DNA from 2 places in the Ochrobactrum sp. P6BSIII genome. Region 2 is predicted to be linked to the other one. Evidence: predicted binding sites of a transcription regulator. Region 2 holds the regulator's gene; the other holds the start of a gene.

The links. Region 2 encodes LexA, which represses DNA repair genes until DNA is damaged. Its sites were predicted from a motif close to TGTTCNNNNTGTGTTCNG; they were not measured.
Region 1: a site for LexA is predicted at 2,652-2,669, ahead of parE (DNA topoisomerase IV subunit B). Genes of this name have one in related genera too.

The regions. Positions count from the first base shown of each region.
Region 1 is NZ_JACGXB010000002.1:313,094-320,433, reverse strand. It holds gene FHW00_RS03865 (GGDEF domain-containing protein) at 1-736, shown strand, start outside; gene lipB (lipoyl(octanoyl) transferase LipB) at 817-1,551, shown strand; gene FHW00_RS03855 (DMT family transporter) at 1,555-2,481, opposite strand; gene parE (DNA topoisomerase IV subunit B) at 2,799-4,919, shown strand; gene FHW00_RS03845 (hypothetical protein) at 5,019-5,201, opposite strand; gene FHW00_RS03840 (GNAT family N-acetyltransferase) at 5,278-5,709, opposite strand; gene gatA (Asp-tRNA(Asn)/Glu-tRNA(Gln) amidotransferase subunit GatA) at 5,757-7,238, opposite strand; gene FHW00_RS03830 (GNAT family N-acetyltransferase) at 7,251-7,340, opposite strand, start outside.
Region 2 is NZ_JACGXB010000020.1:7,329-14,668, reverse strand. It holds gene trpC (indole-3-glycerol phosphate synthase TrpC) at 1-441, shown strand, start outside; gene moaC (cyclic pyranopterin monophosphate synthase MoaC) at 446-931, shown strand; gene FHW00_RS21405 (molybdopterin molybdotransferase MoeA) at 968-2,185, shown strand; gene lexA (transcriptional repressor LexA) at 2,426-3,154, shown strand; gene FHW00_RS21395 (ComEC/Rec2 family competence protein) at 3,256-5,802, opposite strand; gene gltX (glutamate--tRNA ligase) at 6,057-7,340, shown strand, end outside.

The DNA of each region.
Region 1 (7,340 bases), on a different contig from region 2:
CGGCCTTTGGCTGCAGCACAAGGCTGACATGTTGTTTTCAGGTTCGACGACACTTGAGCGCCTGCGCCAGACCGTCAATCAGATAGATTATGAACTGTTGCCCAACCTGAATACAGCCCGCAAAAGTGACCCCGCCGGGCTTGCGGCGATCATGGCGGAGTTCCAGACCAGAATTGGCGAAGCAAAGTTTCTGCTGGCGGAACTGTTTCAGGCCGCCGCAACGATGGAAACCGGTCGTGACCCGCTGACGCGCGCCCTGAACCGCCGTTTCCTGCCGCCCATTTTGACGCGTGAAATCCGCATGGCTTCGCAGAAGGGCCTCGATCTCAGCATTCTGATGGTTGATATCGATCACTTCAAACGCATCAATGACACCCATGGGCATGGCGGCGGCGACGCCATATTGCAGCAGGTCGCGGAAACTATACTGGCGCATTGCCGCCCGGGAGATTTTGTCTTCCGCTATGGCGGCGAGGAATTTCTCGTCGCGCTTGTCGAAACCGATGAACACAGGGCCTTGGCTATCGGTGAAGAGCTGCGCGAGCTGGTGCAGCAACAGAAGTTCAACCTGACCAATGGTGCGGTGGATACGGTGACACTTTCCATCGGCATTGCGACTTTCAACGGCCATCCCGATTATACGCATCTGGTCGATGCAGCTGATCAGGCGCTCTATCGGGCCAAACAGTCTGGCCGCAACCGGTGCGAAACCGAAGTGCCGCTCGCGGTTCAGTGAAGAGCAGAGGCATTTTGACATCTGGAAACGGTCACTGAAAACCGCCATATGCTCCCATCATGACCAACACTGCTCCACTCATGGATAGTTCATCCAAGCCGCAACGAGACACGCTCAATGTGCAGTTTCTGCCTGTGGACGCTGATGCGCCGCCGGTGGAATGGCTGGTGGCGGACGGCCTTACCGATTACGAAGACGCTCTCGCCTTCATGGAAGCGCGGGTGCAGGCCATTCGTGAAGGCACGACGAATGAACTTGTCTGGCTGGTGGAGCACCCTCCCCTTTATACGGCTGGTACGAGCGCGCGGGCGGAAGATCTGCTGACGCCCGACAGCCTGCCAGTGTTCAACACGGGGCGCGGTGGCGAATATACCTATCACGGTCCCGGCCAGCGTGTGGCCTATGTGATGCTGGACCTGAAGCGCCGTCGCGAAGATGTACGCGCTTTCGTGGCGGCATTGGAACAATGGATTATTGAAAGCCTCGCCGAATTCAACGTGAAAGGCGAACGCCGCGAAGATCGCGTCGGTGTCTGGGTGATGCGCCCTGAAAAGCCGCGGCTTGCCAATGGCGATATGTGCGAGGACAAGATTGCCGCCATAGGCATTCGCCTGCGTCGCTGGGTCAGCTTTCACGGCATCGCCATCAATGTCGAGCCGAATCTCGGCCACTACGGCGGCATCGTACCATGCGGTATTTCAGAGCACGGCGTCACCAGCCTCGTCGATCTAGGCTTGCCGGTAACCTTGGGCGATATGGACGTGGCGCTTGGCAAGGCCTTTGAAAACGTCTTCGGGCCACGCGCAATAAAGTAAGCGTCAGGCTTCGACCTTCAGCTTGCGCTCGCGCATGAACACATAGAAGCCTGAACCGATGATGATTGCGATGCCGAACCATTTGGACGGCGTCGGAAAATCACCGAAGACGATAAGCCCAACCAGAACCGCGTTCACGATTTCTAGATACTGGAACGGGGCTAGCATCGAGGCTGGCGCCAGCTTGAAGGCATGCACGACCATCAGGTGACTGACCGTGCCGATAGTGCCCAGAATCAGCAATAGCAGCCAGGGTTGGAAGCTCTGCGGCAGACCAAAGCTAAGGTCCGCGAACCCCATGGACGGACCAACGAGCATGGCAAGGCCTGCAAACATCCATCCGCCAATACCGGCATAAAACTGCATGACGAGCGGGCTTTCCTTCGCGCCGAGTTTACGGTTCAGGATCAGATAAATCGCGAATGTCACTGCCGTCGCCAGCGGCAGCAGCGAGACTGCGCCGAAAATCTCGAAGCTTGGCTGAATGACGATCATCGTACCGATGAGGCCGATGCCGACCGCGCTGAACCGCCGCCAGCCGACTTTCTCCTTGAGGAAGATCGCCGAAAGCAGCGTGAGGATGAGCGGCTCTGCGAAGAACACGGCCATGGCGTCAGCCAACGGCATATATTTGACCGCTGTAAAGAAACACAGGCCGCCGAATCCCATCAGTACGCCACGTATGAGGTTTCCCGCGAGATGGTGTGTGCGAAGTGCCGCCACACCACCACCTGCTGCAAGAAGAATGAGGAACATCAGCAGGCTTTGTACGAAAAAGCGCATGAAAGTGACAGTTGCCGGGGGCATATTGTCCATCATGGCCAACCATTTGCCGATGGCGTCCATCAGCGGCAGCATCAAGACGGACACGACCATAATGGCCATGCCTTTTACATGCGCTTCTATGCCGCCTGTCGCGCTGCCCTGCATTTCCCCACTCACTCGTTTGCTATGGATGCTTGTTCATCCGCTCTATGCGAATGACAAATGCGTTTCCACCTTATTTGTCGAATGGACAGTCGCTTGTTTGACTTTCGCCTTGTTTCTGGTGCAAACCGACCAGAGATCACACGAAAACCTTTGATAAAGCCGTGCGAAAGTGGAACGTAAGGCGAACTTCATTCGCCTTTCATGGCTGCGCATGGCATCATTCAGATGATTCGCAGACAGTATATTTTCGGTCCATGCTCAGGCGCCAAGCCGCATGGTCCTTCCTGAAATTCTGACAGAGAGCTTATCGGGCAAAGATGGACGACAGCAACGATCTCTTTTCAAGAGTGGTGAATAACGCCCGGGAGCGGCAGGTGGAACGGCGTACGGAAAAGAGCGCCGCGCCTCAACCCGTCGCACCGCCTGTGGCGACGCCGTTGCCTTCCGCACCTGCTCCACAGGCCGCAAAGCCGGTCACGACCAAGGCGCCACCAGTGTCATCCGGCGGCGATGATTACAACGCCTCGTCCATTCGCGTTCTCGAAGGGCTGGAGCCGGTACGTCTGCGCCCCGGCATGTATATCGGCGGCACCGATGAAAAGGCGCTGCATCACCTGTTCGCGGAAGTCATCGATAACTCGATGGACGAAGCCGTTGCAGGACATGCAAACTTCATCGAAGTCAGCCTCGATGCCGAAGGTTTCATCACCGTTTCTGATAATGGGCGCGGCATTCCGGTTGACGAGCACCCGCAGGTGCCGGGAAAATCCACGCTCGAAGTCATCATGACCAAGCTGCATGCCGGCGGCAAGTTTGACGGCAAGGCCTACGAAACATCGGGCGGCCTGCACGGCGTCGGCGTTTCGGTGGTCAATGCGCTATCCGACGTGCTTGAAGTGGAAGTCGCGCGCAACCGTCGCCTTTATCGCCAGCGCTTTTCGCGCGGTATTCCGCAGGGCGGGCTGGAAGATGCAGGCGAAGTACACAATCGCCGCGGCACGCGTGTTCGCTTTCATCCGGACCCGGATATTTTCGGCAAGGCGGCTCATTTCGATCCGCACCGGCTGTATCGCATGGCACGGTCGAAGGCCTATCTGTTCGGCGGCGTTGAAATCCGCTGGAACTGCGATCCGTCGCTGCTCGATCCGAAAAAGGAAACGCCTGAAAAGGCCGTATTCCACTTTCCCGGTGGTCTGAAGGATTATCTTCAGGCATCGCTCGGCAAGGAACATCAGGTCACCCGCGAGCTTTTTGCCGGCAAGACCGAAAAGCAGGGCGGACATGGCGCGGTCGAATGGGCGGTCACGTGGTTCGGCGGCGACGGCTTTGTTCATTCTTATTGTAATACGATTCCGACCGCGGACGGCGGCACGCATGAAGCTGGCTTGCGCATCGCGCTGACGCGCGGTCTTAAGGGCTATGCGGAGCTGACCAATAACAAGCGGGCTTCGATCATCACGACGGATGACGTCATGGTGTCGGCAGCGGGCATGTTGTCGGTGTTTATCCGCGAGCCGGAATTCGTCGGTCAGACCAAGGACAAGCTTGCGACGGTGGAAGCGCAGCGCATCGTGGAAAACGCGATCCGCGATCCGTTCGACCATTGGCTTGCCGCCTCGCCGCAGGAGGCCTCGCGCCTGCTCGACTGGGTCGTGGATCGGGCGGAAGAACGACTGCGCCGTCGTCAGGAAAAGGAAACCGTCCGCAAAAGCGCAACGCGCAAGCTGCGCCTGCCCGGCAAGCTCGCCGATTGCACGCAAAATGCTGCTGCTGGCGCAGAATTGTTCATCGTCGAAGGTGACTCGGCAGGCGGTTCTGCCAAGCAGGCGCGTAACCGCGCCACACAGGCAATCCTGCCGCTGCGGGGCAAGATTCTCAACGTCGCCAGTGCGGGTCGTGAAAAGCTGACCGCCAACCAGCAGATTGCCGATCTCATTCAGGCGCTGGGCAGCGGCACGCGGAAGAATTATCGCGAAGATGATCTGCGCTATGATCGCGTGATCATCATGACCGATGCTGACGTGGACGGCGCGCATATCGCATCGCTGCTGATCACCTTCTTCTATCAGGAAATGCCGGAATTGATCCGCAACGGCCATCTGTATCTGGCCGTGCCGCCGCTTTACCGCCTGAGCCAGGGCGGCAAGACGGCTTATGCGCGCGACGAAGCTCATAAAGACGAGCTGATGCGCACCATGTTTACCGGGCGCGGCAAAGTGGAAATCGGTCGCTTCAAAGGCCTCGGCGAAATGCGTGCCGAGCAGTTGAAGGAAACCACGATGGACCCGAAGAAGCGCACGCTGCTGCGGGTGCAGGTGGATGAAGACTATATCGATGAAACCCGCAATACGGTCGATGAACTGATGGGCACCAAGCCGGAAGCCCGCTTCCGCTTCATCACGGATCGCGCCGCTTTCGTGGAAGAACTCGACATCTAGACGACGCTCAACATGGATAGAGCGGTGCGCTGGTTCCGGCCCGCCGCCGCTCTTTTCATATCTGAGCCTGATATTCCAATGATTTGAAAAGACTGATGTTTATGCTTTCGCGTCGATACCCAGTCGCGACTCGATATCTTCCAGCGATTCTTTGACGAAGAAAGTCTGATCCGCACTCATCGTCAGAATGCGGGTGCCGGTGCCATAGGCATTGTAAGACAGAACGTGGTTGAAATTGATTGCGAGTTTTTCGCCGCTCACATCCGTCAGCATGATCCACATGATAGCCCTCCTCTTCTAAAATCTGGTTCTTTCTAGAAGGATAGGCGCGTGGGACTGTTCGGCAACCAACGATGGTTTAAAACGTTGCGCGCATGCGCACTTTTTCAACGACGCGCCCCATGCTGACAGAGGCTTCCTCGCCCCGCCACTCGATACGGAAGCCCATTTTCTCGTAGAGACCAATGGCGGGAAGATTATCGGCATGCGTACCGATCGTTGCGGCATCGAAACCGTCGAGCAGAATTTGCGCCATCAGCGTATCAAGAATGCACCCACCGATACCCTGCCCATGATACGGCGGATCGATCCAGAGATCGGCAATATAGTTGCTGCTGGGAATTCGTGCGCCCCAGCCGAGAATTTTCCCGTTTGCTTCCGCTAAAAGAACGCCATCGGCATTTTCATGCAGATAACCAAGGAAGTTAGCTTCCAGCTCTGCACGACGTTGATCGCTTAAGGGACCTGTCTTTGCAGGAATTTCCCATGCCCTGACCGCAAGAGCAGCCATGGAAACAAATTCGCCGGGGAAGCCCCGGCGAATTGAAGTATCTACTTTTACCACCATTTGGCCGGGGTGAAGCGCCCGGCAGCCTGCTCAATGGCATGGGCTGCCTGAAACAGCGTTTCTTCCTCGAACGGGCGACCGATCAGCTGAAGGCCGAGCGGCAGGCCATGCTCGTTGATACCGGCAGGTACGGCGATGCCTGGAAGACCGGCCATGTTCACCGTGACAGTGAAGATGTCATTGAGGTACATCTTGACCGGATCGTTGGCGAGGTCTTCATCAGCAAGACCAAATGCAGCCGACGGCGTCGCAGGCGTGAGGATAGCGTGCACGCCCTTGGCGAAAACGTCTTCGAAGTCTTTCTTGATCAGCGTGCGAACCTTCTGGGCGCGCAGATAATAGGCGTCGTAATAGCCAGCCGACAGCACATAGGTGCCAATAACGATACGGCGCTTCACTTCCTTGCCGAAGCCAGCTGCGCGGGTCTGCTCGTACATGTCGGCGATGTCCTTGCCGGGCACGCGCAGGCCATAGCGCACGCCGTCATAACGCGCGAGGTTGGACGAAGCTTCCGCCGGTGCGACAATGTAATAAGCTGGCAGGGCATATTTCGTGTGCGGCAGCGAAATATCGACGATTTCAGCACCGGCATCCTTCAGATACTGAATGCCCTTCTGCCACAATTCTTCGATCTCGCCAGGCATGCCATCGACGCGATATTCCCGCGGAATACCGATCTTGATGCCTTTCAGCGACTTGCCAATAGCTGCTTCGTAATCCGGCACCGGCAGATCGACCGAGGTGGTGTCCTTGAGGTCGAGCGAGGCCATGGACTTTAGCAGGATAGCGGCGTCTCGCACGTCGCGGGCAATCGGACCAGCCTGATCAAGCGACGAGGCGAAGGCAACCGTGCCCCAACGCGATACGCGGCCATAGGTCGGCTTGATACCAACCGTGCCGGTGAAGGCGGCAGGCTGGCGGATCGAGCCGCCGGTATCGGTTGCGGTGGCACCGGCGCAAAGCTGCGCGGCGACGGCAGCAGCCGAACCACCGGACGAACCGCCCGGCACGAGATCGGCATTCGAGCCCTTGGCGCGCCAAGGGTTTTTCACGGGGCCGTAATAGGAGCTTTCATTGGACGAGCCCATGGCGAATTCGTCCATGTTGAGCTTGCCCAGCATGACCGCGCCGTCCGCCCACAGATTGGCGGTGACGGTCGATTCATATTCCGGCTTGAAGCCGTCGAGAATGTGCGAGCAAGCCTGCGTATGCACACCTTTGGTCGCGAACAGATCCTTCACACCAAGCGGAATGCCTTCCAGCGTGCCTGCTTCGCCCTTGGCGATGCGTTCATCCGAGGCCTTGGCCATGGAACGCGCCTGATCATGCGTAACCGTCACATAGGCATTGAGTGCTTCATTGGCGGTGTCGATAGCGGCAAGATAGGCATCGGTCAGCTCGGTCGCGGTGATGGCCTTGGCCTTCAGCTTGTCGCGCGCTTCGGCAATGGTCAGTGCGGTCAGTTCGCTCATCGTCAAATCCTGTCAGTGCGCCTCGAAGAGACGCTTTTCAAAAAAAGCGCTGTATTCGGAGTCCGGATAGTCCAGAACCACACCGCAGCGCGTAAAACCCGA
Region 2 (7,340 bases):
CGCAAGGATTTCCTGTTCGACACCTATCAGGTCTATGAAGCGCGCAGCTGGGGTGCGGACTGCATTCTGATCATCCTCGCAAGCGTCGATGACGATCTGGCCAGGGCACTGGAAGAAACCGCTTTCGAACTCGGTATGGATGCGCTCCTCGAAGTGCATGACGAGGCCGAAATGGAACGTGCGCTCAAGCTTTCTTCGCGTCTGCTGGGCGTCAACAATCGCAACCTACGCACGTTTGAAGTCAGCCTGACCGTTTCCGAACGCCTGTCGAAAACGGCCCCTGCCGACCGTCTGCTGGTTGGCGAAAGCGGCATCTTCACCCATGACGATTGCCTGCGTCTGGAAAAGTCCGGCATCGGCACGTTCCTCATCGGCGAAAGCCTGATGCGCAAGGACGATGTTGCCGCCGCCACGCGCGAGCTTCTGACCGGCAAGGCTTAATGTCATGACCTCGGATGCGGCCAAGCTCACCCATCTCGACCAGACCGGCGCTGCCAATATGGTGGATGTCGGCGCCAAGGATGAGACGGAGCGGCAGGCCGTTGCCGAAGGCAGCGTGACCATGAAACCGGAAACGCTGGCGCTCATTCTGGCGGGCGATGCAGCCAAGGGCGATGTGATCGGCACAGCGCGTCTTGCAGGCATCATGGCTGCGAAAAGAACCGCCGACCTCATTCCGCTTTGCCATCCACTCATGCTGAGCAAGGTCGCGGTGGATATAGTCCCGGATCACGCATTGCCCGGTCTGCGCGTGCGTGCGCTTGCCAAACTGAACGGCCGCACTGGCGTTGAAATGGAAGCGCTCACAGCCGTTTCCGTGACGTGCCTGACGATCTATGACATGGCCAAGGCTGTCGATCGCCATATGGAAATCGGCAATATTCGCGTTGTGGAAAAGAGCGGTGGCAAGTCCGGCGACTGGAAGGTCTGAAGCGGCCTCACAAAACTGAGTTCGAGAGGAAATACGATGTCCCTTCTCCCGGTCGAAGATGCTCTGGCGCGTATACTCTCCTCCGCAGAACCGCATGGCCTTGAAACTCTTACGCTGAATGAAGCTGGCGGGCGCGTTGTTGCCCGCGCCGTCGAGGCCCGTTTCCTGCAACCACCTTTCGACTGCTCGGCCATGGATGGCTATGCGCTGATAGCGCCTGCAGAAATCGCCTATCCCCTTCAGTTGACCATTATCGGTGAATCCGCTGCTGGCAAGCGTTTCGAAGGCTCCCTGCTGCCCGGACAGGCCGTGCGCATTTTCACCGGCGCGCCGATACCTGAAGCCGCTGATACGATTGTCATTCAGGAACATACCGAACGTTCCGGCGATCAGCTGACCATTCTGGAAGGCATCGAACCCGGACGGCATATCCGCCGGGCCGGTCTCGATTTTGCTCCCGGCAAGACCGTCATACCGGTCGGTCGCGAACTGGACGCACCCGCCCTGTCACTGGCTGCTGCAAGCGGCAATCCATCGCTCGATGTGTTTCGCAAACCGCGCATTTCCATATTGGCTACCGGCGATGAACTTGTTCCGCCCGGAGCCACGACCGGACCGGACCAGATCGTCGCTTCGAACAGTGTGGGCATTGCCGAAATCGTGCGCCGCGCTGGCGGCTACTCCGAAGATATGGGCATCATTCCGGACGATCCGACACAGATTGAATCGGCTATTGCCAGCGCTCTGAACAGTGGAACCGATATTCTGGTGACCGTTGGCGGCGCATCGGTCGGTGATCGCGATTACATGCATAGTGCTCTACGCAATTGCGGTGTCGATCTCGGTTTCTGGAAAATCGCCATGCGTCCCGGAAAACCACTTATGTACGGGCGCAAGACTGTCGACGGCAGCACCGTCCATGTGATAGGCCTGCCCGGAAACCCGGTTTCAAGCCTCGTTTGCAGCCTCGTTTTTCTTCGCCCGCTGATCGCGAAACTTGCAGGCACCGATCTGACGGCAGATATCCGCCCTGCGAAACTCGGTCAGGCGATGCCTGCCAATGACCATCGGCGCGATTTTGTACGCGCCACGGTCGAATCGCAAAGCGATGGAACGCTGCTGGCAACACCATTTCCAGTACAGGATTCGTCCATGCTGACAGCCCTCGTCGGCTCCAATGCATTGCTCATTCGTGACGAAAATGCCCCGGCAGCAGATGCAGGCAGTTCGTGCCGCGTGCTTATGCTACGTTAAAAAGCACCAGAATGGTCACTTTTGCTGCCTCGAAACAACGCGAAGCAAAAGCCACAATGGATTGAAAATAAAACGCTTCCTTGGATAAGGACCGGCCCGTCACGGGGCCCTGTGAACGTTCCGGCAACAAGCCGCCAGCCCGTTAATCATTTTAAAACCATTGCAGAACAAGACTGGAACATATAGTGTTCGTTCTGGTTTTGTTTTTCTCGATTCTTATCTGGTCGGAGGGTGTCGCGCATGTTGACCCGTAAGCAGCACGAGCTTCTGCTGTTCATTCATGATCGTCTGAAAGAAACAGGTATTCCGCCATCTTTTGACGAAATGAAGGAAGCGCTCGACCTTGCTTCCAAGTCGGGCATTCATCGGCTGATCACCGCTCTGGAAGAACGGGGCTTCATTCGCAGGCTGCCGAACCGGGCACGTGCGCTGGAAGTGCTTCGCCTGCCGGATTCGATTGCACCGGGACTGAACGCGCAGAAGAAATTTGCGCCGAGCGTCATCGAAGGCAGCCTGGGCAAGGCCCCTCCTGCACCGGTGCAGCCGTTACGCTCCGCACCTGTTGCGACCAATGATGATGTTTCGGCGACCGTATCGGTACCGGTCATGGGTCGCATCGCCGCCGGTGTGCCGATCTCAGCCATTCAAAGCCAGACGCATTCGCTCAGCCTCCCCCCGGAGATGATTGGTGCGGGCGAACATTATGCGCTGGAGGTCAAGGGCGACTCGATGATCGAAGCCGGGATTTTCGATGGCGATACAGTCATCATCAAGCGCGGCGATATCGCCAACCCGGGTGAAATCGTTGTCGCACTGGTTGATGATGAAGAAGCAACCTTGAAGCGGTTCCGCCGCAAGGGCGCATCTATTGCGCTTGAAGCCGCAAACCCAGCTTATGAAACACGTATCTTCGGCCCAGACCGCGTTCGCGTGCAGGGCAAGCTGGTCGGATTGATCCGCCGGTACTGATCGTTAGGTCCGAAAATGGAACCGCGTTTTCGGACGGACATGCGCAAAATGCGGCTTGAACCGCCGACTAGTTGAATTGCAACGCGCTCAAAACACTATTATCATTCGCATCTGCCCGGCCCCTGATCGTCAGTGGCCAGGCATTGCGTTTCTGCCTTTTGAGTAGGCTGCTTCTTCTTATATTCCCGATCAGGTAAGCCACGTGCCGCGCGCGAATAGAGCCGGAACAGATGCCACGGACGCCGTGGCTCATCGATGGCGAAAGCTAGCCTGTCGTCATAACGCGGATCGGTAAAATTGCGCCGCTGAGGTGTGCTGTCGTTTACGGACGTCAGATCGCCAGCAAGAGCCACGATAGAATTGCCGGTCGTGTCTTTCTTGTCGCCAAGTCTCATCTCCACTGTGCCTCGCAACGCCAGATCACGGCGGTTGATGACGAGCCTCTTTTGATGTGCACATCCCGGTATTTTCCCGGCTATCGCGAGGATAACGATATCACCGACATCGCAAGCGACGTCCTGAACGGCAGGATCAGCCGTATAGGCCAGTACACGCCCATCGCGTAATGTAATCGCGCATAATTCGTCTTCGCAGATAAAGCCGTCAGTCGGTATTCCGCGAAGCCTGTCTTTTGCGTGCTGTGGTATCAGGAATTGCGTTGCGAGATAGGCTGTTTTCCAGTTGTCTATTGTGAACTTTGACGGCCTGTCGCGGTTCACAGCAAAACGCCCATCGGGCAGACGAACCCCAACCAGCTTTGCATCTTCGGATATCACAACATCTGGAAACGGCTCGTGCACGAAGGCAATAAATCCCGCCAAAACAAATAGTAACGCCAGAATCTTGAATCGCGTTGTGAACAATACAGCGATCACGAGCGCTATGGTCCAGAATGCGAGCGCTGCTATCGGCATCGCTCCCGGATTGCCATCAGGCGACCATGACGCGATCATGCTCGCAAGGGTGCGGACAATCCAGATACCAGACCCGGCAATGGTCAATGGCAGCCAATCTAGGCCAAGTGGCATCAATACGAGGCCCAGAACGGAAAAAGGCATGACCAGTGTGGCGATCACCGGATCGGCCAGCACATTGCCGATCAGCCCGAACGGTGCGGTATTGTTGAAATGATAGGCGGCGAAAATGCCGCTCGCAATTCCTGCCACAAGCGATGTCCCGGCAGCAGCAATAGCTGATTTAACAACCTTCATTGGCAAACCGGCCGCTGGCGAAGCCGCACGCCTCTCCACATGCTGCAATTTTTTGGCTTTACGCGCTCCCCACCACGCATAGCCAGCAATCAGCGCCGCCGTTGCCGAATAGGACATCTGGAAACTCGGCCCGAGTATTTCATGCGGTGAGATTGCTATTGTCACCACACCGGCGACTGCCACATTGCGCATGCTGAGTGCAGCGCGGTCAAACAGCAATGCGCTAAGCATGACGGCGATCATCACATAGCTGCGCTGGGCTGCAACGTCGGCACCAGACATGGCGAGATAGAACGTGCAGCTTAGCAACGACAGGAAAGCGGCATATTTCTTGACCGGGTGCCGGACGCTGAAGGCTGGAAAGAGCGCAAAGGCAGACCTGAGAGCAAACATCACGACACCCGCCGCCAGCGCCATGTGCAGACCTGATATTGAGAGAATATGCGCCAGACCGGCCTTGCGAAGGTCCTCATTGGTCTCCTCGCTGATGCCACCGCGCGTACCGGCGATCAATGCGGCGGTGACATTGCCATCTTCACCGCCGATCACCTCCTCGACCCGTTCCGACACGCGCACGCGGAGCAAGGCAATCCATTCGCTGATTTCTGCCGTCAGACTTGTCTGTGGCGGAACATTTGCCGTCTTCGGATTTCCCAGAAAGAACCCGTTTGCTCCGATACCGTTGAAATAGGCATGGAAGGAAAAGTCGTAATTGCCCGGACGCACCGGGCCTGACGGCACCCGCAACCGCGCAAAGCCGGTCAATCCGCCACCGATCGATGTATCCGCCGGTATATCTCGCGCATTGATGCGAATACGTGTCGGTGAAAAGCGCAGTGTCGGGCGTTCTGTTGTCAGCAAATCCAGTGTGATACGCCAGCTTCCATTATCCTGTGCATCCAGTGCAACAACCCGGCCAGTGACACGCGTCGACACATCGGAACCGAGCATCGGCGTTGCCATGCGTACGGTTTCCCATTTGCCGCTCACAAGACCAAGCTGGAAAGCAACTGCCAATGTCAGCACCTGCCCGGCAAAGAAGTGCTTCCGCATCAGTATGCGAATGATAACCAGCCCGACCAGTAAGGCCAGAATGGGCGTCCAATCAGGTTCGAAGGAGAAAGTGAAATAGATCACCGCACCCAATCCGCTGAAAATCGGAATCAGCAGAAAGAAAATTCCGCGCGCCGTTTCGAGATGGATGGCTTCCGCGAAAGCAGCGGGAGTTCTCCGCGCCATGTCGGCAACGGTGTCGCGCCAGCCGGTTGGTTGAACGTCAGGCGGCTGATTTTGGCCATCATGATCGGCAGGCGCGGTTGTGGGTTCAGGCCACGGTTCTGGAAGATAAGAACACGTCAGGCCATCGGGCAGGCTTTTGACAAGCGCCCGCTCATTGGCCTCATCCGAAGCCTTGGCCATATCACCTAAGCGCGTCATGCCCCCGCCTGACTGCAAAAAAGGTCTTTTTGTCGAAATACCCCAAAAGAACAATGCCGCAAGGCGCCGAAACAAACGCGAAGCCCTTGCGCGTAGTGCTGCCTATGCTACATGAACGCCAGTCGAAATCGAGAGGGTTTCGTTATAGAAATCCTCGTTCTCGCTCTTTGGAAGCGAGTATCGGAATTCAGTTTTGCGCCCCTGCCCCGGCAATTGCCGCTGTCTTGACGGGCGCGCAATAAAGTGGAGCTACCATGTCGAAACCGGTCGTCACCCGTTTTGCCCCTTCGCCCACGGGTTATCTTCATATCGGCGGTGCCCGTACTGCCCTGTTCAACTGGCTTTATGCCAAGCACACGGGCGGCAAGATGCTGCTGCGTATTGAAGACACCGACCGTGAACGTTCCACCGATGCAGCCACCGCGGCCATTCTCGACGGTCTGACCTGGCTTGGTCTCGACTGGGAAGGCGATGCGATCTCGCAGTTCGAACGCGCTCCGCGTCACCGCGAAGTCGCCGAAGAACTCGTCGCTCTAGGCAAAGCCTATTACTGCTACACGACGCCGGAAGAGCTGGAAGAAATGCGCGAGAAGGCGCGTGCCGAAGGCCGCCCGCCGCGTTATGATGGCCGCTGGCGCGACCGCGATCCGTCCGAAGCGCCTGCAGGTGTAAAGCCTGTCATTCGCATCAAGGCGCCGCAGGAAGGCGAAACACTCGTGCGCGACGCCGTACAGGGCGATGTGCGCTTCCCCAACAAGGATCTCGATGATTTCATCATTCTGCGTTCCGACGGCACGCCGACCTACATGCACGCGGTTGTCGTTGACGACCATGACATGGGCGTCACGCATATCATCCGCGGCGACGATCATTTGACGAATGCAGCGCGCCAGACCGTGATCTATGACGCCATGGGTTGGGATGTGCCGCAGATGTCGCATATTCCGCTGATCCACGGCGCGGATGGTGCGAAGCTTTCCAAGCGTCACGGCGCTCTCGGCGTCGATGCCTATCGCGCCATGGGCTACCTGCCGGCGGCACTCCGCAATTATCTCGTCCGTCTTGGCTGGAGCCATGGTGACGACGAAATCATGTCGACCGAACAGATGATCGAATGGTTCGACGTGACGGACATCAACAAGGGCGCTGCCCGTTTCGACTTCCAGAAGCTCGAAGCGATCAACGGTCTTTATATGCGTGGCAGCGACGACAAGACACTGTTCGACGCTCTGGTGGCTGTCCTGCCGGAAATCGAAGGCGGCAAGGAACTCGCCGCAGCGCTCGACGACAAGCGCAGCGCGCAGCTCCTCGCAGCCATGTCGGGCCTCAAGGACCGCGCCAAGACGCTCGTTGAACTGGCAGACGGCGCGAAGTTCATCTTTGCAACCCGCCCGCTCGATCTGGACGAAAAGGCAGCCTCGCTACTTAACGAAGAGGGCCGCGCCGTTTTAAAATCCGTGCTGCCCGATCTGGAAGCTGCCGGAGATTGGACCATTGAATCACTGGATGCGGTGGTTCGAGCCCATGCAGAGAAAACC